DNA from 2 places in the Tardiphaga sp. 619_E2_N8_4 genome. Region 2 is predicted to be linked to the other one. Evidence: riboswitches for the same ligand, from Rfam matches in the RefSeq annotation. Region 2 holds a riboswitch; the other holds the start of a gene.
The links. A riboswitch is a leader RNA that binds a small molecule or an ion and turns the genes downstream of it on or off. The one in region 2 is predicted to bind S-adenosylmethionine.
Positions count from the first base shown of each region.

Region 1: another riboswitch for S-adenosylmethionine. It lies ahead of metX (homoserine O-acetyltransferase MetX); the one in region 2 lies ahead of AB8A23_RS03130 (O-succinylhomoserine sulfhydrylase).

Region 1 covers NZ_JBPWQJ010000001.1:1,795,468-1,810,386, forward strand. The annotation lists gene AB8A23_RS08545 (gamma-glutamylcyclotransferase) at 1-150, opposite strand, end outside; gene AB8A23_RS08550 (DUF2125 domain-containing protein) at 278-1,468, shown strand; gene AB8A23_RS08555 (prephenate/arogenate dehydrogenase family protein) at 1,595-2,533, opposite strand; gene hisC (histidinol-phosphate transaminase) at 2,535-3,638, opposite strand; gene AB8A23_RS08565 (chorismate mutase) at 3,665-4,516, opposite strand; SAM riboswitch at 4,720-4,799, shown strand; gene metX (homoserine O-acetyltransferase MetX) at 4,887-6,089, shown strand; gene metW (methionine biosynthesis protein MetW) at 6,092-6,778, shown strand; gene AB8A23_RS08580 (TIGR02594 family protein) at 7,120-7,764, shown strand; gene AB8A23_RS08585 (MOSC domain-containing protein) at 7,771-8,544, opposite strand; gene clpB (ATP-dependent chaperone ClpB) at 8,776-11,412, shown strand; gene AB8A23_RS08595 (NAD(P)H-binding protein) at 11,485-12,123, shown strand; gene AB8A23_RS08600 (M23 family metallopeptidase) at 12,220-14,283, opposite strand.
Region 2 covers NZ_JBPWQJ010000001.1:652,224-667,142, forward strand. The annotation lists gene AB8A23_RS03095 (PQQ-dependent sugar dehydrogenase) at 1-1,135, shown strand, start outside; gene garD (galactarate dehydratase) at 1,304-2,848, opposite strand; gene AB8A23_RS03105 (SDR family oxidoreductase) at 3,011-3,865, shown strand; partial or broken gene AB8A23_RS03110 (aldo/keto reductase) at 3,885-4,876, opposite strand; gene AB8A23_RS03115 (LysR family transcriptional regulator) at 5,016-5,909, shown strand; gene AB8A23_RS03120 (outer membrane protein) at 6,139-6,801, shown strand; gene AB8A23_RS03125 (2'-deoxycytidine 5'-triphosphate deaminase) at 6,895-8,001, opposite strand; SAM riboswitch at 8,109-8,188, shown strand; gene AB8A23_RS03130 (O-succinylhomoserine sulfhydrylase) at 8,272-9,453, shown strand; gene AB8A23_RS03135 (SGNH/GDSL hydrolase family protein) at 9,609-10,580, opposite strand; gene AB8A23_RS03140 (SGNH/GDSL hydrolase family protein) at 10,580-11,338, opposite strand; gene AB8A23_RS03145 (OpgC domain-containing protein) at 11,335-12,591, opposite strand; gene apaG (Co2+/Mg2+ efflux protein ApaG) at 12,834-13,226, shown strand; gene AB8A23_RS03155 (Hsp33 family molecular chaperone) at 14,194-14,919, opposite strand, start outside.

The DNA of each region.
Region 1 (14,919 bases), 1.1 Mb from region 2:
GGAATAGACGCAGAGCGCCCGATGTTCGCCGATCAGCCGGGCCGGGACCTGTTCGATGAACTCGAAGCCCGGCCGCCACATCAGCGAGCCATAGCCGAACACCCAGAGATCGCTGTCGGAATCGGGCTCGGCGGTGATTTTCGCGGTCATCCTGCCGACCTAGCAGAAACCTTGGGCCCGGGCGATCTTGATTTCCTGCAATGTGGCCCTGCGACCGCAGGATAACCCCATGAAAGGGATCGCCGATTTGACAAAATCATGCGATCTACGTCCCGCCATGTCCGAATATGCACCGCCCACCCAGCGCCGCCTCTGGCCGATTTTCATCCTGCCGGTCCTCATCGTCGTCCTTGCGGCGGCGTGGAGCGGCTTCTGGTTCTATGCCGCATCCAAGGTCGACGAAAACGTCGATATCTGGCGCGCCCGAGAGGCCGCGGCTGGTCGCGTCTATGATTGCGCCAACCGTTCGGTCTCCGGCTTCCCGTTCCGGCTCGAAGTCCGCTGCAGCGGTGTCAGCGTTTCGCTGACCTCGCAAACCGCCACCCAGAATGCGACGCAGATGCCGATCACCGCGAAGCTCGGCGAGATCGTCGTGGTTGCGCAGATCTACACGCCGCGGCTTCTGGTCGCTGAATTCACCGCACCAGCCGTCCTGTCCGATCGCGGCCAGCCGGCGATGGTGATGAACTGGGGCTCCGCGCGCAGCAGCATAACCGGTCTGCCGGGTACGCCTGACAGCGCCGACATCGTGTTCGACGACGTGTCGCTCGACCGTTTCGCCGGCTCGGTGCAGGCGCCGACCGCACGTGCCAAACAGGTCGAATTGCATGGCCGCACGGCAGCGAATTCGACGCCGGACAAGCCGGTGATCGAGACGGCCCTGCAGATCAGGAGCGGCAGCATTGCCGATGTTCATCCGATCCTCGCCGCACCGTTCGACGCCGATATCCGCGCATTGCTCAGTGGCCTCAAGGATGTCTCGCCCAAGCCCTGGCCGCAGCGTTTCCGCGAGCTTCAGGCGGCAGGTGGACGCGTCGAGATCGTGCAGTCGCGCGTCCAGCAGGGCGAGATCATCTCGCTGGCGACGGGCTCGCTCGGTCTGACCGCCGCGGGCAATCTCGACGGCGAATTGCAGATGACCGTGGCGGGACTGGACAAGGCTATCGCCGCCCTCGGGATCGACAAGTTGCTCGAGATGGGCGTGCCTCAGGAGGCGCTGGATCGCATTGCGCCCGGCGTGAAATCGCAGGACGTCAACAACATCCTCGGTGCGCTGGATCGCGCGATCCCCGGTCTCGGCAATGTCGTGCGCAAGAATGCCGGCAGCGGCCTTGCCGCCGGCGTCAATTCGATCGGGACTGCGGCTGTCTTGGAAGGCAAAGCGGCGCGGTCGTTCCCGCTGAAATTTGTCGATGGCGCGGTGTTCCTCGGGCCGCTGCGCGTGGCGCAGATCCCGCCGCTGTTTTAGGCGTGAGGTTCGCCGGCCTCTCCACGTCATTGCGAGGAGCGAAGCGACGCGGCAATCCAGAAGCCGCAAAGCAAGTAAGGCTGGATTGCTTCGCTTCGCTCGCAATGACGGCTGTTGGTCCTGCGATCAATCCTTCTTCGTCAGCGCCTGATGCTTGCGCCCGAAGTCCGGTGCCGCTTCATCCTGACCGATACTCACGATGCCGCGGCGGATCGCGCGGGTGCGGGTGAAGTGCTCGAACAGCGCATCGCCATCGTCGCGGCGGATCGCACGGGTCAGTTTCGACAGGTCTTCCTGGAAGGTGCCGAGCATTTCCAGCACCGCGTCCTTGTTGGCGAGAAACACGTCGCGCCACATGGTCGGGTCTGATGCTGCGATACGGGTGAAATCGCGGAAACCGCCCGCGGAGAACTTCAGCACTTCCGAACGAGTCACGTCTTCGAGCTCGTCGGCCGTGCCTACGATTGTATAAGCGATCAGATGCGGCAGATGGCTGGTGACCGCGAGCACCAGATCGTGATGCGCGGCCTGCATGATCTCGACATTGGCGCCGAGCGCAGCCCAGAAGCCGGTGAGCTTCTCGACGGCCGCGGGATCCGCGCCCTCGGGCGGCGTCAGAATGCACCAGCGATTGCTGAACAATTCGGCGAAGCCGGAATCCGGACCGGAGTTTTCCGTGCCGGCGACCGGATGCGCGGGAATGAAGTGGACGTTGTCCGGCAGATATTCCGACATCGCGTGCAGCACGGAGGCTTTCACCGAACCGACGTCGGACACGATCGCGCCGGGTGCGAGATGCGCCGCGATGCTTTTCGCCACGTCGCCCGCCACGCCGACGGGCACGCAGGCGATGACCAGATCGGCATCCTTGACGGCGCTGGCATTGTCGTCGGCGATGCGGTCGGCGAGCTTGATTTCCACGGCGCGTGCACGCACGGCCGCCGAATTGTCGGTGGCAACGAGTTCACCGGCAAGGCCGAGCTGCTGGATGCCGCGCGCCAGCGACGAGCCGATCAGGCCAAGCCCGATCAGCGCGATACGTTTGAAGGGCGGCGTGGCGCTCACGTCATTGCCCCGAATTCGATGCCATGAATTCACGCAGCGTCTCGATCACCAGCCTGTTGGCTTCCTCGGTGCCGATGGTCATGCGCAGCGAGTTCGGCAGGCCGTAATTGGTCACGGCGCGCAGCACCAGCCCGCGCCTGGTCAGGAACGCATCGGCGTCCGCTGCGGTCTTGCCGGTCGCCGGAAAATGCATCAGCAAGAAATTGGCCACGCTTGGCGTCACCTCGATGCCGAGCTTGGTGATTTCCTCGGTCAGGATGCTGATCCACTTGGCGGTGTACGTGCGCGACATCTCGACATGGCCGGTGTCCTCGATCGCCCCCACCGCGGCCATCATCGCCGGCGCCGAGACGTTGAACGGCCCACGAATCCGGTTCATCGCATCGACGATGTGCGCAGGGCCGAACATCCAGCCGATCCGCAAGGCGGCCAAGCCGTGCACCTTCGAGAAGGTGTAGGTGGCGACGGTATTCTCGGTGGTCTTCGCCAGCTCCAGGCCGTTGTCGTAGTCGCCCTTGGTCACGTAGTCCCAATACGCGGCGTCGAGCACCAGCAGCACGTGCTCCGGCAGGCCGGCGCGCAGGCGCTTGATCTCGGAGGACGGCAGATAGGTGCCAGTCGGGTTGTTGGGGTTCGCCAGCCACACTAGCTTGGTGCGCGGCGTGACGCAGTTCAGGATCGCATCGACGTTGCAGGTGAAGTTGGTTTCCGGAGCGACCACATTCGTGGCGCCGTTCGCCTGGGTAGCGATCGGGTAGACTAGGAAGCCGTGCGCGGTCGAAATCGCCTCGTCGCCGGGGCCGAGATAGACATGCGCAATCAGGTTCAGAATTTCGTCGGAGCCGGCGCCGCAGATGATCTGCGCGGGATCGAGGCCGAAGCGGTGGCCGAGCGCCTCGCGCAGCACCTTCGACGTGCCTTCCGGATAATCCTCGAGATGCGCGACAGCGGTAGCGAAGGCGTCCTTGGCGCGCGCCGACGGACCGAACGGGGTCTCGTTGGCCGACAGCTTGTAGGTCTTGCGGCCGGGCTCCACCACCGGGCTCTTGCCAGGGGTGTAGGGCGCGATATCGAGAATGCCGGGCTTCGGCACAGGACGGGACATCTTCAACTCCAGAACGTCAGATTGGCTTACGAACGCGGTGCGTCGCTGGCGGCCACGGTATAGCGGGTTGCGTGGCTGCCGACGAGAGCCGTGGAGCGCACCGAGGCGCCGGCTTCGATCAGCGCCGACTTGATCTTGTCGAGGCTGGAGGCTCTCGTGATCGAGATCAGCAGCGCCGCGCCGTCAAAGGCGGTATCCGGCACGGCGACGATTTCGGCCAGCGGCGACAGCGCACGCGCGGTCTCGGCATTCCAGCCGGACACCCGCACGCTCCACATCTCGACCTCGGTCACCATGGCGCTGTCGGCAACGCGCGACACCACGAACACCGGCAATGCGGCCGGATGGTCGGCGCGTTCGATGAACGGCAGGCGTGCGATGATCTTCGGCGCGCCCAGGGCTTCCAGCGGGATCCACCACGGCGTGCGGCTGGACGTCGCCGAGACCAGCGCGAGATCGCCCTTGGACTTGGCCACGGCCTCGACCGCTGCGGCGGCGCTGAAATGCGCGACGTAAGGCACCGTGAAGCCGAAATGAAAGCGCGCGGAATCCCGCATCGCGCTCTCGCCGAGCGACAGATCCGCATGCACCGAGAACGGCGCCTGAACGTAAGTGAAAGTCGAAATGATCACCCGCCAGATGCTCTCGACGGTGTCGATCGGCAGGATGCCGCGATGGCGCTGCACCAGACGGCGCATCATGTCGGCCTCGCGCGCCGGCCGAAAGGCCGAGCCGACCTCCTGGGTCTGCTTCACCGAAATTAGCCGGTCGATGATGTCGCCGCGCTGCATCAACAGGGCGTGAACCTGCGCGTCGATGCTGTCGATCTCTTTGCGCAGTTCATCCAGCGAGGGCGGGGCGGGTGGTAATTTCGACATGTTCAAAACCTTCGGGACGGGAGGCGTGATAGGTCCCGTCGAGCTTGCCGGGCCGGCTCCAGGGAGCCGGCGGGCACGGCCATTGATTAGGTAAGACGGTGCCGGAAAGCAAAGAAAACATGGAAGATTTGGCCGCAGGGCAGTTGGGCAATTTGACCGGGGTATGCCCATATTGACGGCAGGCGGGTGTGGGACTAGTTTCTGGGCTCTTCCGTGGTCATTTGAGCCGGCCGGCTTGCAGCCACGTTAAACAACTCGCTAAACAGGCCGGGGACAGTTTGATCCCGGCCGAGCTATTTGTTCAGGCCGGGTTTTTTATGGCCTGATTCCGGTTTTGGTTTGAGAACCTCCTGAGGAGGCCGGTATCAAGATGGTAAATGTCGAACTGGTGAAGAGTCCGGTTGTCCGCCCCGATGAGCGTGGACATGAAGCCGATCATCCGACCTCGCTGGTCGCGGGTTTTGGCATGGATCAGCCGCTGCGGCTCGATTGCGGCGTCGACCTCACCCCGTTCCAGATTGCCTATCAGACCTACGGAACGCTCAACGCCGACAAATCCAATGCCATCCTGGTCTGCCACGCTTTGACCGGCGACCAGCACGTCGCCAATATCAATCCGATCACCGGCAAGCCCGGCTGGTGGCAGACGCTGGTCGGCCCCGGCAAGGCACTCGATACCGAACGCTACTTCATCATCTGTTCGAACGTGCTCGGCGGCTGCATGGGCTCGACCGGTCCGGCCTCGACCAATCCCGCCACTGGCAAGATCTGGGGACTGGATTTTCCGGTCATCACCATTCCCGACATGGTGCGTGCGCAGGCGATGCTGATCGACAGCCTCGGTATCGGTCAGTTGTTTTGCGTCGTCGGCGGCTCCATGGGCGGTATGCAGACGCTGCAATGGACCGCGGCCTATCCGGAGCGCGTGTTCTCCGCGCTGGCGGTTGCCTGCAGCACGCGGCATTCGGCGCAGAACATCGCCTTCCACGAGTTGGGCCGTCAGGCCGTGATGGCCGATCCCGATTGGCGCGGCGGGCGTTATTTCGAGGAAGGCACACATCCGCATCGCGGCCTCGGCGTCGCGCGGATGGCCGCGCATATCACCTATCTGTCGGATGCCGCTCTGCACCGCAAGTTCGGCCGCCGCATGCAGGACAGGGAGTTGCCGACATTCTCCTTCGATGCGGATTTTCAGGTCGAGAGCTATCTGCGCTATCAGGGCTCGTCCTTCGTCGAGCGCTTCGATGCCAACTCCTATCTCTATCTGACGCGTGCGATGGACTATTTCGATATCGCAGCCGACCACAACGGCAAGCTTGCGGAAGCGTTTCGCGATACGCAGACGCGTTTCTGTCTGATGTCGTTCACATCAGACTGGCTGTTCCCGACGGCAGAATCGCGCGACGTCGTGCACGCGCTGAATGCCGGCGGCGTCCGCGTGTCCTTTGCGGAGATCGAAACCGACAAGGGTCATGATGCCTTCCTGCTCGACGTGCCCGAGTTCCTCGATATCGCCGGTGCATTTCTGAACTCCGCAGCCTCCGTGCGCGGCCTGCCTGTTACGGGGACATAGAGATGGCGTTTCCACAACAAGCCTTGCCGCTGAATTCTGCGGTGGCGACGCCGGCGCCGCGCGGCACGCAGGATTATCGTGGCGATCACCTCCTGGTCGCGGAGATGATCAAGCCGGGCTCGAAGGTGCTCGACGTGGGCTGCGGCGATGGCGATCTGCTACAATTGCTGGAAAGCCGCGGCATTGATGGCCGTGGCATCGAATTGTCGCGCGAAGGCGTCAACCGCTGCGTCGGCAAGGGTCTTGCCGTGGTGCAGGGCGACGCCGATACGGACTTGATCAACTATCCCGACGATGCGTTCGACTACGTGATCCTGTCGCAGACGCTGCAGGCGACGCGGCAGCCGCGCGTCGTGCTGGAAAATCTGCTGCGCATCGGCCGCAGTGCGATCGTGTCGTTTCCGAATTTCGGCTTCTGGAAAATGCGCGTGCAGTTGCTTGTCGGCGGCCGCATGCCACGTACGGAGAATCTGCCGGCGACGTGGTACGACACGCCGAACATTCACTTCTGCACCATCAAGGACTTCGTTGTCCTGTGCGACGAGATCAACGTGAAGATGGAGCGCGCCGTTGCGCTCGATCTCTATGGCCGTCCGCTGCGCCTCAATGCGCCGTGGTGGTTCTGGAACATGTTCGGGGAGCAGGGCGTTTTCCTGCTGAGCCGCGCGAGTAAATCGGCGCAACCCTGATCGCGTGTAGATTTCTGTCTGATGGAAACAGAAATACCGCATTCTATGCGACTTTTCACGCCGTGTGTCGGTCTGCGATACACGCTAAAGATGTGCATAAAAGCTAATTCGAATAGGTAATATAAGCGCGCATTCTGTCGAATGGGTGGCTGCTATGTCTATACGTATGGCGTCCGTTGAAGTTGAAGCGATTCACTCCGATGTCGCCGTTAAAAAATCGTCACTTGAACCGTTCTAGGTCTTGTTATCGCCATACCAACTTCGTTACCACGCCCGTCCCGATTGTTGGCCCGCGTATTTGGGCCGATGGGGTTCGGGGGTGTTAAGAGGAAAAATTCGGTATGGTTCAGTTCTTTGCGTATCGCCGTGCACTTCGCATCTCGGCTCTTGCGGTGTGTTCGGCGGCAGTTCTCGCGTCAGTCTCTCCCGCGTCGGCACGTCCTCATCACGGCGCTTCGCGTCATTCGCACCACGTCGGCAAGTACACACACAGCACGCGTCATCACGTCCGGCATCGCGCGCGGTATGCACGGCGCAGTGCCCGAGTCGAACAGCAGGCGCCTTCGTTCGGCGACTCCACAAATTTCAATAACGCCAATGCAAGCATGAACCAGCCTTCCGGCGGCTTCGGCGGTTCGGGCATCGTCGATGCAGCGCGCAGCTTCATCGGCCGCGGCAATCCGACGGCGCGCGGTCGCTTGTGGTGCGCAGCGTTCATGAACCTCGTATTGAAGCGCACCGGCCATCAAGGCACCGGGTCTGATATGGCGCGCTCGTTCTCGAGCTATGGCCAGCGCATCTCCGGTCCGCAGGTCGGCGCCATCGCCGTGATGTCGCGCGGTCGTCGCGGCGGTCATGTCGGTGTCGTCTCCGGCGTCGATGCCAAGGGCAATCCGATCATCGTCTCCGGCAATCACGGCAACCGCGTCGCCGAGTCGGTGTATTCGCGTGGTCGCGTTTACGCCTACGTGATGCCGACGAGCTGAGTTCGTCTATTCTGCGACGACGATCTTATCGCCGGCGGTGATCGTGCCGCCGGTGATGACCTCAGCGTAAATTCCGCAATCGGCATGACCATAGGTCTGCAGCAGCGTTTTCGGAATCGTCAGATCTCGTGCGGCCGTATCCGGATCGACATTGGTCGCTGCACAGCGGACGATGCGCTTCACCACTTTGAACCGGGTGCTGCCGATAGCGAGCGTCCGATCGATCAGGTCGAATTCATGCCAGGCCGGCCAGCCCGCTACATGCACGTTGCCGCGAAAGCGTAGCGGATGCACCGGCTGTCCGACGGCCTTTTCGAGATCTTTGACGCTGGCGAGGTTGATGATCGACACCACCTTGCGCGGCACATCCGAAAAGCTATGGCCGTCCGCGAACAACACCCTGGGTGGTCCGCGCAATTCATCGGCAAAATTCTTCGCGAAGAACGCTTCGATCTCTGCACGTCCTTCGGTCGTCTGCAGGTCGGCTCGCGCCACCGCTAGATTGTCCTGCCGGATTGTCAGCGTATGGCTGGCGTCGTCGTAGTGGCTGCGGAGCGCCGCCAGGCGCTCGTTGCGCATCAGCATCAGAAACTGGGTCTTGGGAAAATATTGCGGTGCTGCCGGGTCGAACCCGATCGGGCCGTTCTCGATGGCATAGCGCCGGTCGGCCGGCAGGGTCTGACCGGGCTTCAGCGTGACTTGTTCCAGAGGCTCGGGCGTCAGGCCCTTCACCGGATAGCGGTAGATGCTGGCAACGCTGGCGTAAGACTGTTCTGGCATGGTTCCGGTCTTAAGAGATTTGGGCCCGCGGCGCCATCGCCTGGCCGATTGGAATTTTATGCGGACCCCTTCCGTTTCGGGAACTGGCTGCCCACATTTGCATCAAGCTGGTTTTGACGCCAGCGACGACCGCAGCCGGTTGACCACCATCAATGCGGCCTGCGGATACCCAATGAAGATGCCCCATCCGTGCTTTCGAGGCGGACAGGGCAGGCCGAGGGACAACACACAATGAATATTGAGAAATACACCGAACGGGTGCGCGGCTTCATCCAGTCGGCGCAGTCACTGGCCGTGCGCGAGGGACATCAGCAATTCTCGCCGCTGCACATTCTGAAAGTCCTGCTGGACGACAGCGAAGGTCTGGCCGGCGGCCTGATCGATCGCGCCGGCGGCAACTCCCGCGCCATCCTGAAGGCGACGGAAACCGAGCTGGGCAAGATGCCCAAGGTCTCGGGCGCAGGGGCCGGGCAGGTCTATCTGGCGCCGGCGACCGCGCGCGCCTTCGATGCCGCCGAAAAGGCCGCCGAAAAGGCTGGCGACAGTTTCGTCACCGTGGAGCGGCTGCTACTTGCGCTGGCGCTCGACAAGGACTCCGAAGCCGGCAGCCTGCTGAACAAGGGCGGCGTCACGCCGCAAAATCTCAATGCCGCGATCAATGCGCTGCGCAAGGGCCGCACGGCGGATTCCGCCACGGCCGAAAACGCTTATGACGCGTTGAAGAAATATGCCCGCGACCTGACCCAGGCTGCGCGTGATGGCAAGCTCGACCCGGTGATTGGCCGCGACGAGGAAATCCGCCGCACGATTCAGGTATTGTCGCGGCGAACCAAGAACAATCCCGTGCTGATCGGCGAACCCGGCGTCGGCAAGACCGCCATCGTCGAAGGTCTCGCGCTGCGCATCCTCAATGGCGACGTGCCGGAGAGCCTGAAGGACAAAAGCCTGCTGTCGCTCGATCTCGGTGCGCTGATTGCCGGCGCGAAATATCGCGGCGAGTTCGAGGAGCGGCTGAAGGCGGTGCTCGGCGAGGTGACCTCGGCCGAGGGCGGCATCATCCTGTTCATCGACGAAATGCATCAGCTGATCGGCGCCGGCAAGGGCGATGGCGCGATGGATGCGTCCAACCTGCTGAAGCCTGCGCTCGCCCGCGGCGAATTGCATTGCATCGGCGCCACCACGCTCGATGAATATCGCAAGCATGTGGAGAAGGACGCGGCGCTGGCGCGGCGCTTCCAGCCGATCTTCGTGGCTGAGCCGACTGTGGAAGACACCGTCTCGATCCTGCGCGGCCTCAAGGACAAATATGAACAGCATCACGGTGTCCGCATCACGGATAGCGCACTGGTCGCTGCCGTCACGCTGTCGAACCGCTACATCACCGATCGCTTCCTGCCGGATAAAGCCATCGACCTGATGGACGAGGCTTCGGCACGGTTGAAGATGCAGGTCGACTCCAAGCCTGAAGAACTCGATTCGATGGACCGCGAGATCATCCGGCTCAAGATCGAGCAGGAGGCGCTTGGCAAGGAAACCGATGCCGGCTCGAAGAGCAGGCTCGAAACGCTCAAGAAGGAACTCGCCGAGCTCGAAGAGAAATCGGCAGCGCTCACCCAGCGCTGGTCGGCCGAGAAGAACAAGTTGTCGAATGCGCAGAAGCTCAAGAGCGAGCTCGATGGCTTGCGTCTTGAACTCGCCGAAGCGCAACGCCGCGGCGAGTATCAGCGCGCCGGCGAACTGGCCTATGGCCGGATTCCCGACCTTGAAAAGCGGCTGGCCGATATCGAAGCCAACGAGAATTCCGAGATGATGGAAGAGGCGGTCACCGCCAATCACATCGCGCAGGTGGTCTCGCGCTGGACCGGCGTGCCGGTCGACAAGATGCTCGAAGGCGAGAAGGACAAGCTGCTGCGGATGGAACTGAGCCTCGGCGAGCGCGTCGTCGGCCAGGCCGAAGCGGTGCGTGCCGTGGCGACGGCGGTGCGTCGGTCGCGGGCAGGCCTGCAGGATCCCAACCGGCCGATCGGCTCGTTCATGTTCCTCGGTCCCACCGGCGTCGGCAAGACCGAGCTGACCAAGGCGTTGGCGTCCTATCTGTTTGACGATGACACCGCGATGGTTCGCCTCGACATGTCCGAATATATGGAGAAGCACTCGGTCTCGCGTCTGATCGGCGCGCCTCCGGGCTATGTCGGCTATGATGAGGGCGGCGCGCTCACCGAGGCTGTGCGGCGGCGGCCCTATCAGGTCGTTCTGTTCGACGAAGTTGAGAAGGCGCATCCGGATGTGTTCAACGTGCTGCTGCAGGTGCTCGACGACGGCCGCCTGACCGATGGTCAGGGCCGCACTGTCGATTTCCGCAACACGCTGATTATCATGACGTCGAATCTCGGTTCGGAATTCCTTGTCAATCAGCCCGAAGGCGAAGACACGTCCGCGGTGCGCGACCTGGTGATGGGCAATGTCCGCGCCCATTTCCGCCCGGAATTCCTGAATCGCGTCGATGAGATCATCCTGTTCCACCGCTTGCAGAAGAGCGAAATGGGCCGGATCGTCGAGATCCAGTTTGCGCGGCTGCAGAAGTTGCTGGAGGACCGCAAGATCACGCTGGTGCTGGAGGACGAAGCCCGTGACTGGCTCGCCGACAAGGGCTGGGATCCCGCCTACGGCGCCCGTCCCCTCAAGCGCGTGATCCAGCGCAACGTCCAGGATCCGCTAGCCGAGATGATCCTCGCCGGCGACGTCAAGGACGGTGACCATGTCGACATAAGCGCCGCCGGCAACGTCCTGACCTTCAACGGCAAGCCGGCCCGAACCGCGGAGATCGCCGAGTTCGGGGCGCCGGTGCCGAAGCGGCAGCTGAACTGACGGCACGGATTTAAACGCAACGAAACGGCCTGAACCTCACGGTTCAGGCCGTTTCCACGTTGGAGAAAGATCATGACCCGCATTCTCGTGGTCGGCGCCACCGGCCTTGTCGGCCGCCATGTCATCGCCAAAGCGCTCGCCGACAGTCGGATCACGCGCGTCGTTGCGTCGACGCGGCGGCCGCTCGCGGCGCATGCGAAACTCGACAACCCGCTGGTCGACTTCGACCGGTTACCAGCCGAGGCGGACTGGTGGGACGTCGAGGGCGTGATCTGTGCACTCGGCACGACGCGCGCCAAGGCCGGCTCGGATCAGGCGTTTCGCGTTGTGGATTATGATTACCCGCTTGAAGTCGCCCGGCTGGCGCGCAAGCACGGCGCTAGCCGTTTCGCGCTCAATTCGTCGGTGGGTGCCAATGCGCGCTCAAAGCTGCTCTATCCGCGTACTAAAGGCGAAGTGGAGGAAGCGCTGAAGGCGATGGGCTTTCCGTCTTTGACGATTGTGCGGCCGGGCCTGATCGGCGGTGACCGCGACGAATTCCGGCTGGGCGAACGCATCGCGGCAGCGGTGCTCGGTATCCTCGGTCCGGTCCTGCCGCGCAGCTACCGGATCAGCCCCGCCGACAAGATCGCCGACGCATTGATCGAGGCAGCCGTGACCGGCGCGCCTGGCGTTCACCTGATCGGGTCTGCAGAGCTCGCCGCGGATTGATCGCCGGACCTCAGCGTCTCTTTTGCTATTGTCCCGAGCGTCTCCTAGCCCACGCGGCGTTGGTCTGACGCGCAGAACAGGACGAAAAATACGAATTTAGCGGCTGGTCGTCGGCCGTGCTGGTGGCACCGCGCCGGTCACGCCTGCGTCGGACACGCGGGCGCCGGGGCCTCGCATGGTCATCTGGGCGTCGATCCGGTCACGTTCCTTCTCGAAGCCGGCCATGATCGGCCCTTCGAGCGAGCGACCGCGTGGCAGTTTCACGCGCATCGGATCGACGAAGCGGCCGTTGACCAGAATTTCGTAGTGAACGTGGGCGCCTGTGGACATGCCGGTGGAGCCGACGAAACCGATGACCTGACCCTGCCGCACGCGCTTGCCGGGCTCCATGCCCTTGGCGAAGGCCGACATATGGCCGTAGGCGGTCTCGTAGCCGTTGTTGTGCTTGATGCGGATATATTTGCCGTAGCCGCCTTCCCAGGCTGCTTTTTCGATCACGCCGTTGCCGGATGCGAAAATCGGGGTGCCGTAGGGCGTCGACCAGTCTACGCCGGTATGCATCTTGGTGTAGCCGAGGATCGGGTGGCGGCGTCCGCCGAAGCCCGAACGCATGATGGCGTTATTGACGGGTTTGCGGACCAGAAACTTCTTCGCGCTCTTGCCGGTCTCGTCATAGTAGTCGACGACCGAGTCGTCGGTTGTCAGGAAGCGATAGTATTTTTTGGTTTCGCCGCCCACCGTAAGCGAAGCGAACAACACTTCGGTCTTTTCGGTGATGGTGGCGCCTTCGTCTTCGCCGGCAAAGAACACGTCGAACGAGTCGCCGGGCTGTACTTTGCGCTGGAAATCCACGTCGTAGGAGTAGATCCGGATCATGTCCTCGATGACAGTAGCCGGGACCTTGTTGCGCAGCGCCGTCTCGTAAATGCTCTGATAGAGCCGCACGCCGGTGCCGTCATCCTCCTCGTCATCATCCGATGCGCTTGGCGCTTCGGCGACGGTGTTCATGCTGGAGACGTCGACGGCGACGTATTTGCCGAGATCGGAGAGGGCGGCGACAGCTTCGATGGTGGAGTCGTTGGCGACGATCACGCGATACGGCTGCAAGCGCTGGCCAGGTCCGGCCGGCGACATCAGGATTCGAACTTTCTGGCCTTCCTTCAGTCCGCCGTCGCGGCCGCGGGCACCCAGCGTAGTGGCAATGGCCTTGGCTTCCTCGGGCATCGCGCCCTGGTCGCGCAGGATGGTCAGGATGGTGTCGCCCTTCTTGACGATATGGATACGCTCGCCATTGGGGTTGCCGCCGGTCGCCTGATCCTTGGTCTTGGCCAGCAGCGTGACGTTTTCCGGCACGATACGGGTTTCGAAGCCGGCATAAGGATCGGCTGTGGTGCCTTCGGCGGCATAGGCCATCTTCATGTCGGGCTGCCCGCCGATATCGCCGGTGGCGCTGGCGACGGTCGTGTAGCGAACGCCAGTATTGCCGCGCCAGTTGGAGGCGTCGCGCACGCGCATCAGCACTTCATCGATGGCAACGCTCGCGCCGATCTTGGCTTTCGGCAGTACCTGACCAAGATCGCGGGTGACGAAGGAGACTTCGGCATCAGGCTCGACGGCATTCGGATTGACCGCGGCGTCGTCGCTGTTCGGGGCGGGGCTGCCGACATCGGTCAGCAGGCGCTGTGCATTGAAGGGCGGGATCTTGGCGCTGAGATCGCTGGTCGCCATCGCCAGATTGCCGGAAATCCGGATGAAGGGCCGCACGCGCATGACGTCGCGATTGCCGACGCGGGTGACGGTGGAGACTTTGAGTACCTGGCGCGCGGCGGAAGAGTCGCTCGGCGGCGGCAGGCGGTCGGACTTATGCAGGCTTGCTTGTTTGTCGGTGGCACTGAAGGCGCCGCGTAGCGCGCCTTCGACACGCTCCGGTACCTTGGCAAAGGTCATCTCGCCGTCAAGCGACGCAAAAACGGCGCCGCCGATCAGAGCCGCGCCGCAGAGACCTGTGAGGATAGTACCACTGAACCATTGTACCGAGACGCGGCGACGATCGATGACTGCGGCTTCGGAGCCATCAACGGATAGCGGCGGCTCGTGGCCGAGATCAATCATCCCGGTCTCACGATTATAGGCGCCACCGCGTGACAGTCCGTGATTCAAGCCGACATCCCCCGAATTCCCAGCATCATGCGAAGAGTCTTCCCCAAGCACATCGCATCGACGGTCGAACAGTGCGCGCCAAAATGCTGGCCGAATGGACGAACGTCAATGCTGCAAACTCTTTCGCTGTGTTCTCTTTGGCCCAAAAGCGCACTGCGATGACGCAGCTCGTTCTTTCGAGAGACCGTTGGGCCCAGATCCGGTTCGACCACCCCCAAAAAGTTTCAGGGGCGACGCAGAATCTTTGCACAAGGCATGCTCAGAACGTCGGAGGAATGTGGCTCTTGTACGGCGTCACCCCTGTAAAACCTACGCTTTTTGGGCCCTGGAGCGTCCTCCACAGCACGTGACGATTTTCTGACGAATGGCGTTGACAGTTTCGGGTGAGGGGGCCTATAACCCGGCCACTGAGCGCAGCGGCGCCGGGGCCTACCAGCCCGGGCGGTTGTTCGTGTCTCGGAAGCTCATCACCGCGAAGAGTGTTTCAGTAGCCGATAGGTGTCGGCTGCTGATCTGTTGTCGGGTGATTGAGTGACAAGATTTTCTCCCTCTCGGGGAGAGTGACGCTTCGGCGTTGGGCTGTTTGACAAGTTAAATTGAAGAAAGAGAAACGTGGACGGCGGAGTCCTTGCGGGT
Region 2 (14,919 bases):
CATGACGGTCAACGCTTTTGCGCGGGGCCTCGATCATCCCCGTACGGTCTATGTGTTGCCCAACGGCGACGTGCTGGTGGCAGAAAGCAATGCGCCGCCGAAGCCGGAAGACGGCAAGGGCATCAAGGGCTGGGTCATGAAACTGGTCATGGGCCACGCTGGCGCGGGCACGCCGACGGCAAATCGCATTTCGCTGCTGCGCGACGCGGACGGCGACGGCGTCGCCGAAACCAGGACAGCGTTTCTCGAAGGGCTCAACTCCCCCTTCGGCATGGTGCTGGTGGGCGATGAATTCTTTGTCGCCAATGCCGATGCTGTGGTGAAGTTTCCCTACAGGACCAATGATACCAGGATCACGACGCCAGCCGTGAAGGTGGCTGACCTGCCCGGCGGCCCGATCAATCACCACTGGACCAAGGATCTCACAGCGAGCCCCGACGGCACGAAACTCTATGCAACCGTCGGCTCCAACAGCAATGTCGGTGAGAACGGCATGGAGGCCGAGAAAGACCGCGCCGCGGTGATCGAGATCGACCGCGCGACCGGCGCCTCACGCGTCTTCGCATCCGGCCTGCGCAACCCCAACGGCCCGTCGTGGCAGCCGCAAAGCGGCGCGCTCTGGGTCACCGTCAACGAGCGCGACGAGATCGGCAGCGACCTCGTGCCAGATTACATGACCTCGGTGAAGGATGGCGGCTTCTATGGCTGGCCCTACAGCTATTACGGCCAGCATGTCGATGTCCGCGTGCAGCCGCCGCGCCCTGACATGGTGGCCAAAGCCATCGCGCCGGATTACGCGCTCGGTGCGCATACCGCATCACTCGGGCTGACCTTCAACACCGGCGATCTCTTCCCCGCCAACATGAAGAACGGCGCTTTCATCGGCCAGCACGGGTCTTGGAACAGGCGACCGCAAAGCGGCTACAAGGTGATCTTCGTGCCCTTCACCGACGGCAAGCCGTCGGGCAAGCCGCAGGACGTGCTCACCGGCTTCCTCAATGACAGCGGTGAAGCGCAGGGACGCCCGGTGGGCGTGCGCATCGACAGCAAGGGCGCATTGCTGGTGGCCGACGATGTCGGCAATACGATCTGGCGCGTGACGCCATCGGGCGCGAAGGCGGCAGCGTTGAAGTGATACCAGAGACCTGACGAAGCTCCGTCATGGCCGGGCAGCGCGAAGCGAGGGCTTCACTGGATGTCCCGGCCATCCACGTCTTCCTGAGTTCATGGCCGAGACGTGGATGCCCGGCACGAGGCCGGGCATGACGAGTTTTATTACTTCGCCTATCCCACTTGAAATTCTTCACGTCACCGGCGCGGGGTTGAACAGTACCAGATCGTTGTGCAGCCCCCATTTGTCCGCCCAAACCTGCTTGCGGCCGCTGGCGACGTCGAGGATCAGCTGAAACAGCTCCCAGCCGGCTTCCTCGATGGTCATTTCGCCTGACGCAATGCGGCCGGCGTCGAAATCGATGAGGTCCGACCAGCGTTTCGCCAGTTCAGTCCGCGTCGAGACCTTGATGACCGGCGCCTGCGCCAGCCCATAGGGCGTGCCACGTCCCGTGGTGAAGATCTGCATCTGCATGCCAGCGGCGAGTTGCAGCGTGCCGCAGACGAAATCGCTCGCCGGCGTTGCTGCAAACAGCAGTCCCTTCGTCGTGGCGCGTTCGCCGGGGCCAATCACGCCGCTGATCGCGCTCGAGCCGGACTTGACGATGGAGCCCAGTGACTTTTCGACGATATTGGCGAGGCCGCCCTTCTTGTTGCCGGGCGTCGTATTAGCGCTGCGATCGGCGCCACCCCGCGCCAGATAGGAGTCGTACCAATCCATCTCGCGGATCAGCGCGCGGCCGACATCCTCGTTGACCGCACGGCGCGTCAACAATTCGATGGCGTCACGCACCTCGGTGACTTCGGAGAACATCACCGTTGCGCCGGCGCGCACCAGCAGATCGCTCGCGAAGCCGAGCGCCGGATTGGCGGTCACACCGGAAAACGCGTCACTGCCGCCGCATTGCAGACCGATCACGAGGTCGGAAGCCGGACAGGTCTCGCGCTTGCGCTGGTTCAGAATTTTCAAGCGCGCTTCAGCCATGGTGATGATCGTATCCACCATGTCGCCAAAGCTCTGATTGCTCTCATCCTGAAGGCGCATCATGCTGCCGGGATCCTCCTTCGGCAGCAAACGCTCCGGTGCGAGCTTCTCGCAGCCGAGGCCGACCACCATCACCTCGCCGCCAAAATTGGGATTGCGCGCGATGTTCTGCAGCGTGCGGATCGGGATATAGGCATCCGGCGCATTGATCGCGACACCACAGCCATAGCCGTGGGTGACAGCGACGACGTCATCGACATTCGGATAGCGCGGCAGCAATTCCGCCTTGATCCGCTTCAGCGCGAATTCCAGCGTGCCGGCGACGCATTGCACCGACGTGCTGATGGCGAGAATATTCTTCACGCCGACGGAGCCGTCGCGATTGCGAAACCCTTCGAATGTGTAATCGTTCAGCGGCGGCTGTGGCTCCGGAACTGCGTTGGCGATCTCAAGGCTGTCGAGATCCGGCGCATCGGGCATATGGATGCGCGCCTCTTCGACCCACTCGCCGGCAGAAATCATATCCAGCGCATAGCCGATGATCTCGCCGTAGCGGATGATGGGCGCATCCTTGGCGATATCTTCTAGCGCCACCTTGTGGCCCTGCGGCACGAAGTTACGCAGCTCCAGGCCGCCGGTCATCAGGGTGCCCGCGGGCAGGCCAAAATCATTGACGATGATGGCGACGTTGTCGCGCACATTCAGTTTGATGTAGCGCGGCGCATATGCATCTGCTGCCAGCGTGGTGGCCATCGCCTTGTCCTTCCCAAATCTGCCGGCATTCGCGCCGGTCTCGCAGCAGAGCAGTAGCACAAAAGATGACGGTGTCGCGCACTTGACCGACACGCGCTGCAGCCCGAATGATGACTTTGAAATGGGCCGGCGCGCCCGAATTCATGCAGAAATGGAATGAACGTGCGTCTTTTCGTCTTCGGGCTCGGCTACAGCGTAAACCGGTTCATCGCCCGGCATGGCGGTCAATTCACCGGGATTGCCGGCACCGTCCGCACGGCCGGCAAATCGGCGGCCTTGGCGCCAGCCCGCGATATCGAGACGCTCGTCTTCAACCCGGACGTCGCCGATCCCCGCATCGCCGATCGTCTCGCAAATGCCGATGCACTGCTCGTCTCGATCCCGCCCGGCGCGGATGGCGATCCCGTGCTGCAGACTTTTGGCTCCGAGATTGCCGCCAGCGGCATCCGGCGCATCGTTTATCTCTCCAGCGTCGGGGTTTACGGCGATCATCAGGGCGCCTGGATCGACGAAACTGCCCCGGTTCACGGCGAGGGTCGGCGTAAGGCACGTATCGATGCGGAAGCCGGCTGGCGCGCTCTGGTTGGTGATCGCACGACGATCCTGCGCATCGCCGGCATCTACGGCCCCGGCCGCAATGCTCTGGAAAATCTCAAAGCCGGCAAGGCCCATCGCATCGTCAAGCCGGGCCAAGTGTTCAACCGCATCCATGTGGACGACATCGCAACATCTGTCGCCGCAGCATTCGATCACGCGCAGACCGGCATCTTCAATCTCTGCGACGACGAGCCGGCGCCGCCGCAGGACGTCGTCACCTATGCCGCAGCACTGATGGGAATCGCGCCACCCCCCGAGCAGGACTTCGCAACCGCCGAGATGAGCGCGATGGCGCGCAGCTTCTATGCCAGCAACAACCGCATCTCGAATGCGCGGCTGAAACGCGAGCTCGGCGTGACGCTCGCATTTCCGACCTATCGCGAAGGCCTCACGGCGCTGTGGCAGCGGCGCGAGATCTAAGCAGCGAGTGACCTGCGGACTACCGGCCGGTCATCGCCTCCAGCCTGTCCGGATATCGGTTGCCCTGCACGGTGATTTTTGCAGCAGCGCTCTCGATATCCCGCAGATCGTCTGATGTCAGCTCTATAGCCGCCGCACCGAGATTTTCCTCAAGCCGATGCAGTTTCGTGGTGCCCGGGATCGGCACGATCCACGGCTTCTTGGCCAGCAGCCATGCCAGCGCGATCTGCGCGGGCGTCGCCTGCTTCCGTGCCGCGATCTCGCCAAGCAGATCGACCAGCGCCTGGTTGGCCTTGCGCGCTTCGGGGGTGAAACGCGGCAGGATGTTGCGGAAATCGCCGCTGTCGAGCGTCGTGCTCTCGTTCATGGCACCGTGAGGAAGCCCTTGCCGAGCGGGCTGTAAGGGACAAAGCCAATCCCGAGTTCTTCGAGCGTCGGCAGCACTTCCTTTTCGGGGCTGCGCGTCCATAACGAATACTCGCTCTGGATCGCAGTAATCGGCTGCACGGCATGAGCGCGGCGAATTGTCGTCACGCCCGGCTCGGAAAGGCCGAAATGCTTGACCTTGCCCTCAGTGATCAGGTCCTTCACCGCGCCGGCAACATCCTCGATCGGCACGTCGGGATCGACGCGATGCTGGTAGAACAGATCGATGGCATCGATCTTCAAGCGCGTGAGCGATGCTTCGGCGACCTCACGAATATGTGCGGGGCGGCTGTCGAGACCGACCTGCTGACCGGTAGCGGGATCGAGCCTGAAGCCGAATTTGGTGGCGATGACGACCTGATCGCGGAGCGGCGCGAGCGCCGCGCCGACGAGTTCTTCATTGGTGAACGGACCATAGACTTCGGCGGTGTCGAAGAACGTGACGCCGCGTTCGACCGCCGCGCGGATCAGTGCGGTCATTTCTGTTGTGTCGGCCGGAGGCCCGTAGCCGAAACTCATCCCCATACAGCCGAGCCCGATGGCCGAGACTTCCAGTCCATTGCGTCCGAGTATGCGTGTCTTCATGTCAAATCTCCTGTGCCATCCGGCCAATGAGCGGCTCCCGCACTGGTGGGATGTTGCCGCCGACATGCGACATCTGGAGATCGTGCGCCCATGAGACTAGATGATATAATCTGCACGCACTTATCAGCCGGATTCATGAATGGCCCGCCAGACAATCGACGACCTCCTTGCTTTCTTCGCCGTCGCGAAGGAGGCGAGCTTCACGCGTGCAGCCGCTAAGCTCGGCGTCTCGCAATCCGCGCTCAGCCACACCATTCGCGGTCTCGAGGAGCGGCTTGGACTGCGGCTCCTGACCCGAACGACCCGCAGCGTCGCGCCGACCGAAGCTGGCGAACGCCTGATCCGGACGATCGGCCCGAAGCTGGAAGAGATCGACGCCGAACTCGCGGCCGTCACGGAGCTGCGAGAGAAGCCTGCCGGCACCATCCGCATCACAACAGGTGAGCATTCCGCCGAAACGATCATCTGGCCTGCGCTTGCGAAGCTGCTGCCGCGCTATCCCGACATCAAGGCCGAACTCGTCGTCGATTACGGCCTCATCGATATCGTCGCGGAACGCTACGACGCGGGTGTTCGCCTGGGAGAACAGGTCGCGAAAGACATGATTGCCGTCCGCATCGGACCGGACTTTCGCATGGTCGTGGTCGGTGCACCGTCCTATTTCGCCAAACGACCGCTGCCGAAACGACCGCAAGACCTTACCGCGCATGACTGCATCAATATCCGCCTGCCGACCATGGGCGGCCTCTATGCGTGGGAGTTCGAGAAGCGCGGGCGCGCCTTGAAAGTGCGCGTCGATGGCCAGATCGTGTTCAACAACATGTCGCTGCGCCACAAGGCGGTGCTGAACGGACTGGGGCTGGCCTATTTGCCGGAGGATCGCGTGCGCGATCACATTGCCTCAGGCCGGCTTGTTCAAGTGCTGGACGATTGGTGCCAACCGTTCTCGGGTTATCACCTTTATTATCCGAGCCGCCGACAACCGACATCCGCATTCGCGGCGCTGGTTGAAGCGTTGCGTTACCGTGGCTGATCAACGGTTGTCGTGTTCCAGCGCCTCAATCCGAACGTGATTGAAACGAAATCGCACATTGTGAAAAGTTCCTGAATCAATTTGGGCAATGCTGTGTCCTAAGCGCGACGTGGTCGCCAAAGCTGCCTTTTTCGTTTGAGGCGCTGTTGCACGCGTGTGACAGCAATCACTGCGCAATAGTCTAGGTTGCCTTTCGTCATCCCCCGTCGGGATTGAGAAGGAACACCTGATGAAGAAGCTTCTACTGTCTACCGCTGCTCTGGCCCTCGTCGCTTTGGCCGCTCCGGCGTCCGCTGCTGACCTGGCTGCGCGCCCTTACACCAAGGCTCCGGCCTATGCTCCGGCTGCTCCGATCTACAACTGGACCGGTTTCTACATCGGCGGTCACATCGGCGGCGCGTTCCCGGGCAACGACAACAACCTGCTCGGCGGCAGCAATGACGGCACGTTCATGGGCGGTGTGCAGGGTGGTTACGACTACCAGTTCGCCCCGAACTGGGTGTTCGGTCTTGAAGCCAATTACAGCTTCCTCTCCACCAGCAGCAACTTCGACAATCGCGGCCTCGGCTCGGTCACCGGTCGTGTTGGTTACACTTGGGGTCCAGCACTGCTTTACGTGAAGGGCGGTTACGCCTGGGCTGACTCGCGCTTCACCAACGGCTTTGCCGGCGACGGCGGCCGCGATGGCTACACGGTTGGCGGCGGTCTCGAATATCTGTTCACCCAGAACTGGTCGGGCAAGGTCGAGTACCAGTATTACGACTTCGGCAACGTCAACTTCATCACGCCGACCCTCGCCGTTGGCGGTTTCAAGAACGACGAGCACACCATCAAGGCCGGCCTGAACTATCGCTTCAATCTGGGCAACTTCGGCGCAGGCTTCGTTCAGTAAGCCTGACGATCTATCGTCTACTTCGTCTCCAGAAAAAACTTAGGCCCGCAGCAATGCGGGCCTTTTTTCTTGCTTGCTCGGAGCGGTGAGCGATCAGACTTTGAAATGCTTCGACAGCTTCAGGCTCTGGCCCTGATAATTCGAGCCGATGCGCTGGCCGTAGAGGGCATCCGGACGATCCAGCATGCGCTCATAGACCAGGCGGCCAACGATCTGGCCGTGTTCGAGAATGAACGGAACTTCGCGCGAGCGCACTTCCAGCACGGCGCGCGAGCCCTTGCCGCCGGCGCCGTCATGACCGAAGCCGGGATCGAAGAAGCCGGCATAGTGGACGCGGAATTCGCCGACCAGCGGATCGAACGGCACCATTTCGGCGGCATAGTCCGGCGGAACCTGCACCGCCTCTTTGGAGGCGAGAATGTAGAACTCGCCGGGATCGAGGATCAGCGTGCCGTCCTTGCGCGCCGAGATCGGCTCCCAGAATTCATTGACGCTGTAGCCACCACGACGATCGATATCGACCACGCCGGTATGACGCTTGGCACGGTAGCCGACGAAGCCGGAGGCGTTTTCGCCGGAGAGATCGACGGACAGCGCGAGGCCATTGTTGAGATCGGCCGTATCGCTGTCGACCAGCGGCTCCTGCGCATGCAGCTCTTCCAGCGCCTCGGTGTCGAGCACCGCATCGCCGACGCGGAAACGGACCTGCGACAGGCGCGAGCCTTCGCGCAGCAATACCGGGAATGTCTTCGGGCTGATCTCGGCATAAAGCGGCCCGTGATAGCCCGCACCGATCACATCGAACCGTCTGGTGCCATCAGCAATCACCCGCGTGAACACGTCGAGGCGCCCCGTGGAGCTCTTCGGATTGGCAGCCGCGAAGATGTTCGGCGGCAGCGCCAGGCTCTCGATCAACGGCACGATGTAGACGCAGTTGGTTTCGAGCACCGCGCCATCGGACAGATCGATCTCGTGCAGCTTCAGCTCGTCGATGCGCTCGGCGACCGTCGAATTCGGCCCCGGCAGGAAGCTGGCGCGCACACGATAGGCGATGGAGCCGAGCCGCAGATCGAGGCTGGCGGGCTGAATCTGGCTCTCGACGAAGGGATATTCCGGCAGGATCAGGCCTGCATCGGCCATCGCCGCAATCATGCGGTCGGGCAGAATTCCATCGGCATCGGGGGCAAGCGTAAACGGCACAGGTCTCGTCCTTCGGTCGTCCTTCAGCGAGAATACACTGAAAAATAGCGACTTTACCGGTTATCTCAGCCCCGCCTTGACGAAAAGGGCAAGCGGGAATATGCACATCGTTATCCCGTGGTGATTTGAGCCGGCCGGCTTGCAGCCACGTAAAATAAGTCGCTAAACAGGCCGGGGACACATGTCCTTCCAGCATGCGATCCCGGCCTGAGGACGTCCGTCCAGGCCGGTTTTTTTGTGCCCGTGTTACGCGGGTACGTTGGAGGTCACATGTCTACGAAGTCCTATCGCCCCGAAACCCGGCTCGTTCATTCCGGCGCGCTGCGCTCGCAATTCAACGAGACGTCCGAAGCCCTCTTCCTGACGCAGGGCTTCATCTACGAGACCGCTGAAGCCTGCGAGGCGCGGTTCAAGGGCGAAGATCCCGGTTTCATCTATTCGCGCTTTTCGAATCCGAATACGTCGATGTTCGAGAGCCGCATGATCGACCTCGAAGGTGCGGAGGCTGCACGCTCGACGGCCACCGGCATGGCCGCCGTGACCACCGCCATTCTCGCGCCGCTGCGCATGGGCGATCACGTCGTCGCCGCCAAGGCGCTGTTCGGCTCCTGTCGCTACGTCATCGAAGAGCTGCTGCCGCGCTACGGCATCGAATTCACGCTTGTCGATGGACTCGACCTCGACCAGTGGCAGAAGGCGATGCGCCCGAACACCAAGTCGCTGTTCCTGGAAAGTCCGACCAATCCGACGCTCGACGTGCTCGACATATCAGCCATCGCTGACATCGCCCATGCCGGCGGTGCGCGGCTGATCGTCGACAACGTGTTCGCGACGCCGCTCTGGCAGAGCCCGCTGGCGCTCGGTGCAGATGTCGTCGTGTATTCGGCGACCAAGCATATCGACGGACAGGGCCGCTGCCTCGGCGGCATCATCCTGTCGTCGAAGGACTTCATCGACGAGCATATTCACAACTATCTGCGCCAGACCGGCCCCTCGATCTCGCCGTTCAATGCGTGGACGCTGGTGAAGGGACTGGAGACGCTGGCGATCCGCGTTGAGCGGCAGACGCAGACCGCGGCAGCCATCGCAGACGTGCTGGCGCAGCATCCGAAGATCTCGCGGCTGATCTATCCGGGCCGCGAGGATCATCCGCAGGCAGCAACGGTGAAGAAGCAGATGCGTGCGGGTTCAACGCTGATCGGCTTCGAGGTAAAGGGCGGCAAGGCAGCGGCGTTCCGCGTCCTCAACGAGCTGAAAGTGGCCCGCATCTCCAACAATCTCGGCGACGCCAAGAGCCTGGTCACGCATCCGGCGACAACGACGCATCAGCGCCTGCCGCTGGAAGCGCGGCTCGAACTCGGGATCACAGAGGGCTTCATCCGCTTCTCGGCCGGCCTCGAGCATCGTGACGATCTGATCGAAGATCTTCAGGCGGCACTGGCGAAGGCGTAGCCAATCTCTCCATCGTCATTGCGAGGAGCACTTGCGACGAAGCAATCCAGACTTTCTTTCAAGCAAGACTGGATTGCTTCGCTCAGCGAAAATCGCCGAAGGCGAATTTCGCGGGCTCGCAATGACGGCTGAGAGGCATTCGCCCCTCTTCGAACTTACAGCGGCTTCTGCGCCTGCTGCATCTGCGGCTCGTTGATGCCGAGCTTCACCTGGCCGACCGACTTGATGATGTTGTCGCCAAGCAACTGCGCGAAGCAGGCATAGCCCCAGTCATTCATGTGTAGGCCGTCGGCAATGACGAAGCTGTCGAACGACATCTGCTGACCTTCGTGCCATTCCTTCATCACTTCGAAGCGCGGGAAGATGCCGACCTTGCGCAGTTCGGCCACCTTATGCAGCAGCGAGACCATCTTGCTGGTGCCCTCTGGCCGCGTATTCACCAGCGGCGAATATTGCGGATCGACCAGCACCAGATCGGCACCCGCCGCCTGAATGCGGGCGACGCCGTCTTCCACCATCTTGCTGGTTTCGCCGGGATCGAGATTGCGCAGCACCGCATTGGTGCCGACCTGCCAGATCACGAGGTCAGGCTTCGAATTGATCACTTCGCTCTGCAGCCGCGCCATCATTTCCGGCGCATCTTCGCCGCCCTTGCCGCGGTTGAGCACGGTGATGTTGGCCGACGGGTAAGCACGATGCAGCTGCGCTGCAAGGCGGTTCGGATAGGTGAATTCCGGCGCCGTCGAACCGTAGCCTTCGGTGGAGGACGAGCCGAACGCAACGATGACCACAGGCTTGCCGGCCACGAGCTTGCTGGCCACATGCGGCAGCGCGCCCATCGCCTTCATGCCGCCTTTCGGTGTACGGCAGGGGACGCGGCTCAAGATATCGGTCGCGGTCTTTGCGACTTCCTTGACCTTGTCGATGGCCTTCGCAGCGACGCCCCTCTTCGCGGCGTCCGCGGGGTCATTCGCCGCAACGCCCTGGTCGGCGCCCTTGCTGTCAGCCGGGGCGGCCTGCGCCGCTTCCGCGTGAGCGACGGACGATGAGATCGGGAGCGCGAAGGTCGTGGAAGCGGCAAAGGCAGCGACGACAGCAAGACGAGACAAATGGCCGACGAAACTCATTAACGCTGAATCCTCAAATCCGCTGCTTTGATCTTGGCCGCATCGACGACGAAGGTCGAAAGCGCCCGGCCAAGACAATCATGCACCCGCTTCGCCAGCTCCATGCCGGGCGACGCACTGAACAGGTCAAAATCACCGCTCTCATTCCAGTGCCGCATGATGGCGAAACGGTCGAACAGCGGGACGTCGTGCTGCTGCGCCACCACACGCATATTATCTAGGTAGGCGGAGCCGGAAATCATCGTCTCCGTGCGCGGACTGTACTGCAGATTCATTAAAATGACGTCAGTTCCGGCCTTTTGCATGGCGGCAACGCCGTCATCCAGGGCGTTCCGGAAGTCGTCGGCGTCGGCCTGCTTCATGGCATCCACGGTTCCGGTCTGCCAGATCACCAGGTTCGGCTTCTTGTCCGTCACCAGCTGTTCCAGGGTCGGGGCCATTTCCTCGGCGGTCTTCTTGACCTGCAGCTCCAGCGCCACGTTCACCTCGACGCCCGGCAGCTTCTCCTTCAGATAGGCCTGCAGGCGGTTCGGATAGGCCGCGGAATGGTCGGAGACCCCGATCACCGAGGATCGGCTGCCAATGACCAGAATATCGAGCTTTCCGCCCGGTTTGGCCGCAGCCTCGACCTTGGGCAGGGTGCTTTCGGAGGTCAGGAGGTAGGCGGGAACCTCACAGGTATGCGCGGGCGGTTCGGCCCGGACAGGAGCCGCCACCAGCAGGCCAGCCAGCATCGTGAGCCGCAGAACGGCCTTCATGCTTCCCCTCCTGCGAGATCCGCGTCGGATCGTTTGGCGCGGGATCCGCCTTTGACAGTGACGCCCTTGTACCACGAAAACACCCAGGCGGCGGTTGACATAACAACTATGCCGAGGAAGCTGATCAGGGCATGCATGCCAGCCCCGCCGGCGACCTCAGCCAGCACGAAATGGCCAGCAAAGGCCAGGAACACCCCGATACAGAAGATTTCGAGGGAGTGCTGGCCGCACAGCACCATTGGCCGCAGCCAGACCGATTTCAGCCCCGGCCAGTCCTTGGGCAGGAAACGGACCGTCAGCGCCGCCAGCGCCAGGAAGTGGGCGAAGCGCAGCACATCGAGATCGGTCTTGTTGATGGGATACATCCACTGCTCGATGACCTTCGGCAGCAGATGGTGGATCTGCGGAATGTACCAGGTCAGCGTCACCCAGAACGCCGCCAGCAGATAGGCCACACAGAGCCACAGCGTGATGTTGGATGACAGTATCCGCGACATCCTGACGGCGCCGCCCAGCGCGCACCAGGCACCGAACACGAACAGCAATTGCCAGGCGAACGGATTGAAGGCCCAGACGCCGTTCGGGTAGGCCGTCAGATGCAGGTCGAATTCCCAGGTCAGCGCATAAAGACCGACCGACAGCGCCAGCGTGAGATCGGCGCGGCGCCGCATCAGCCAGAGGATCGGCGGCAGGAACAGCATGAGGACGATATAGAGCGGCAACACGTCCATGTTGACCGGGCGAAATTTCAGTAACAGCGCCTGAACGATGGTCACGTCGGGCTGTTTGAGAAAATCGAGAATCCCCATTTCCTCGGAATAAAGCGGGTTCTCGAACCGCGTCGCAACATAGGAGATTTCCGCGAGGAAGATCGTGAACAGGAAGACGTGGGCGACATAGATCTGCCAGACGCGCTTGAAGATGCGCGCGCTGGCCACCAGCGTGCCCTGCTCCTGCATCGCGCGGCCATAGACGAAAGCGGCGGTATAGCCGGAGATGAAGATGAAGATCTCGGTGGCGTCGCTGAAACCGTAATTACGGATCGTCAGCCAGGTCAGGATATTCGGCGGCAGGTGATCGATGAAGATCAGCCACAGCGCCAGCCCGCGAAACAGATCGAGGCGCAATTCGCGTTCGGTGCCTGCGACGGGAAACGACACGGCATCGGCACGCGTCGAGGCGCGCGACGCGGACACGTGGGAGGACGCATCTGCGTGGGGCAGGCCGGCAATCGGGTCGGCAACAGAGGTCATTCAGCACCGCTCAACGGAAATCGTCGCATGATGAAAATCGACCGCCCCACACCACGCAGGCCATCTGCATGGGGCGATCCGTCACGTCATAGCCAAATCAGGGATCGATTATGGGGTAACTATGTTGAAACCGCGATGGGTTGCCGCCGTTCCGCGCAGCACTCCACGCCGATTTTCCCTGGATTTGGCCGGTAACGTGTTTTTCGCTATGCTTGCGACGCATTTTGAACGATGACACCGCCATGTACCGCGCCATAACACGACAGATCGAAGTCACCGTCGAACCGAATTTCATGCCTGAAAGCTCGTCGCAGGAGAAGCGACAGTTCTTCTGGTCCTATACGGTCGTCATCACCAATGCCGGCAAAGAGACCGTGCAGTTGAAGACCCGGCACTGGATCATCACCGATGCATCCGGCCGCATGCAGGAAGTGCGCGGCGAAGGCGTCGTCGGCGAGCAACCCGTACTCGGGCCCGGCGAACGCTTCGAATACACATCGCGCGTGCCGCTGCCGACGACGTCCGGCTTCATGGAAGGCACCTATCAGATGGTGACCGATACCGGCGAGCCGTTCGAGATCGACGTGCCGCTGTTTTCGCTGGACGGACCGGACGGCAAGCGCGTGCTGAATTAGGCGACCGCCGTAGAAATGTAGGATGGGTAGAGCGTCTTCGCGAAACCCATCATCACCACCGTATGTTGATGTTGGTGATGGGTTTCGCTCCGGCGCAAGATGCGCCTGCGCTCTACCCATCCTACGGCCTCATCGCAGATTCAATTTTCAAACAGCCACTGCTTTTCAGACATGCGTCATCGCCCCCATTGTTTGCGGCGCGGGGGCGCCGTCGTCTCTTGCATTCCCGCCCCCTTGTGAGAGGGCGTGCGGAACGCCGGGTGCCCGTTGCACCCTTGGGCCTGATGCGAATGCGGTCTTCCGCAATCTGGAGTGCATCAGGACTTTCGGAGGCGCCGAGCGATTGCCCGACGTTCCGCCTGCGGTGTTTTTTCGGTTGCTTGCACATCTGCCATGGCGAACGGTCCCATCACCAAAATTAATGTCCCAGGGCGGAGGGACAGGGTAGCCGCAAAGCACTTGGCCGAACGCGTTTCGATTTGGTCGTCCGTCACACTGTCCAGGGCTCTTCCCATCCCAAGGTCGGCCGTCTCCTTGCCAGTAGCAGTGCTGGCGCAGATCCGTCCTGCCCGAAGACAGACGTTCCCCATGAACCGCGTAACGCCGCATCTCCGGCGTCCACCGCATCCAGCCCCGCGAACGTGACGATCGCGATCGCCCCTCTCATCGGGGCCGGACGAAGGGGAATATAATCAAGGCAGGGATCTTGTCAACAGAGGATAGGAAAAAATGTTTAGGCGCTGTCTTGCGGCCCCAAACTGTCATTCCGGGGCGCGGGCGCATCTTTGCGCACGTGAACCCGGAATCCCCGCATGGGAGTCTCCGACAGCGTAAAACACTCTGGGATTCCGGGTTCGCGTCCGGCAAGTGCCGGCCGCGCCCCGGAATGACGAGTGTGGATTGAGTTTCCTCGCCGCACCAATTGGTGTGCCGGGGAATGACAGCGGGGTGTGACGCGGGCGAATGCCTATTCCACGCCCGCTTCCTGCGGTGTGAACTCGTACACCGACGAACAGAACTCGCAGGTCACGACGACCTTGTCGTCCTTGACCATATCGGCGCGGTCCTGCGGCTCGAAGCTCTTCAGCATGCCGGACACGGCATCGCGCGAACAGGAACACTCCGCGCGCAGCGGCGATGACGCGAAGACGCGGACGCCGCGCTCGTGAAACAGGCGATATAGCAGCCGCTCGCCGGACAGATCCGGATCGATCAGCTCGACGTCCTCGACGGTGCCAATCAGCGACTGGCCCTCGACCCAGGCGTCATCTTCCGGCACAGCATCCACCTTCGCGCCCTCCGGCGCATCGCCGGCATGGAGGTCGCGCTGCACGCGCTCCGGCGCCTTCGGCAGGAACTGCAGCAGCATGCCACCGGCGCGCCAGCGATGTGTCGGGCCGCCTTCCTCGCCGCTGCGCCATTCTTCGCCGACGGCGAGGCGCACCTTGGTCGGAATCTGTTCGGAGCGCAGGAAGTATTCATGTGCGGCATCTTCCAGCGTGCCGCCATTCAACGCGACGAGCCCCTGATAGCGGCTCATATCCGCCCCCTGATCAACGGTCATCGCCAGATGGCCCTTGCCGAGCAGCGCCGCGGTGCCAAGACCGGGCAAAAGGCGCTCGGCATCGAACCGCGCATAGGCGCGCATTTTATCGGGCGCGCGGAAGTCGACGATCATCAGCGACACCGGACC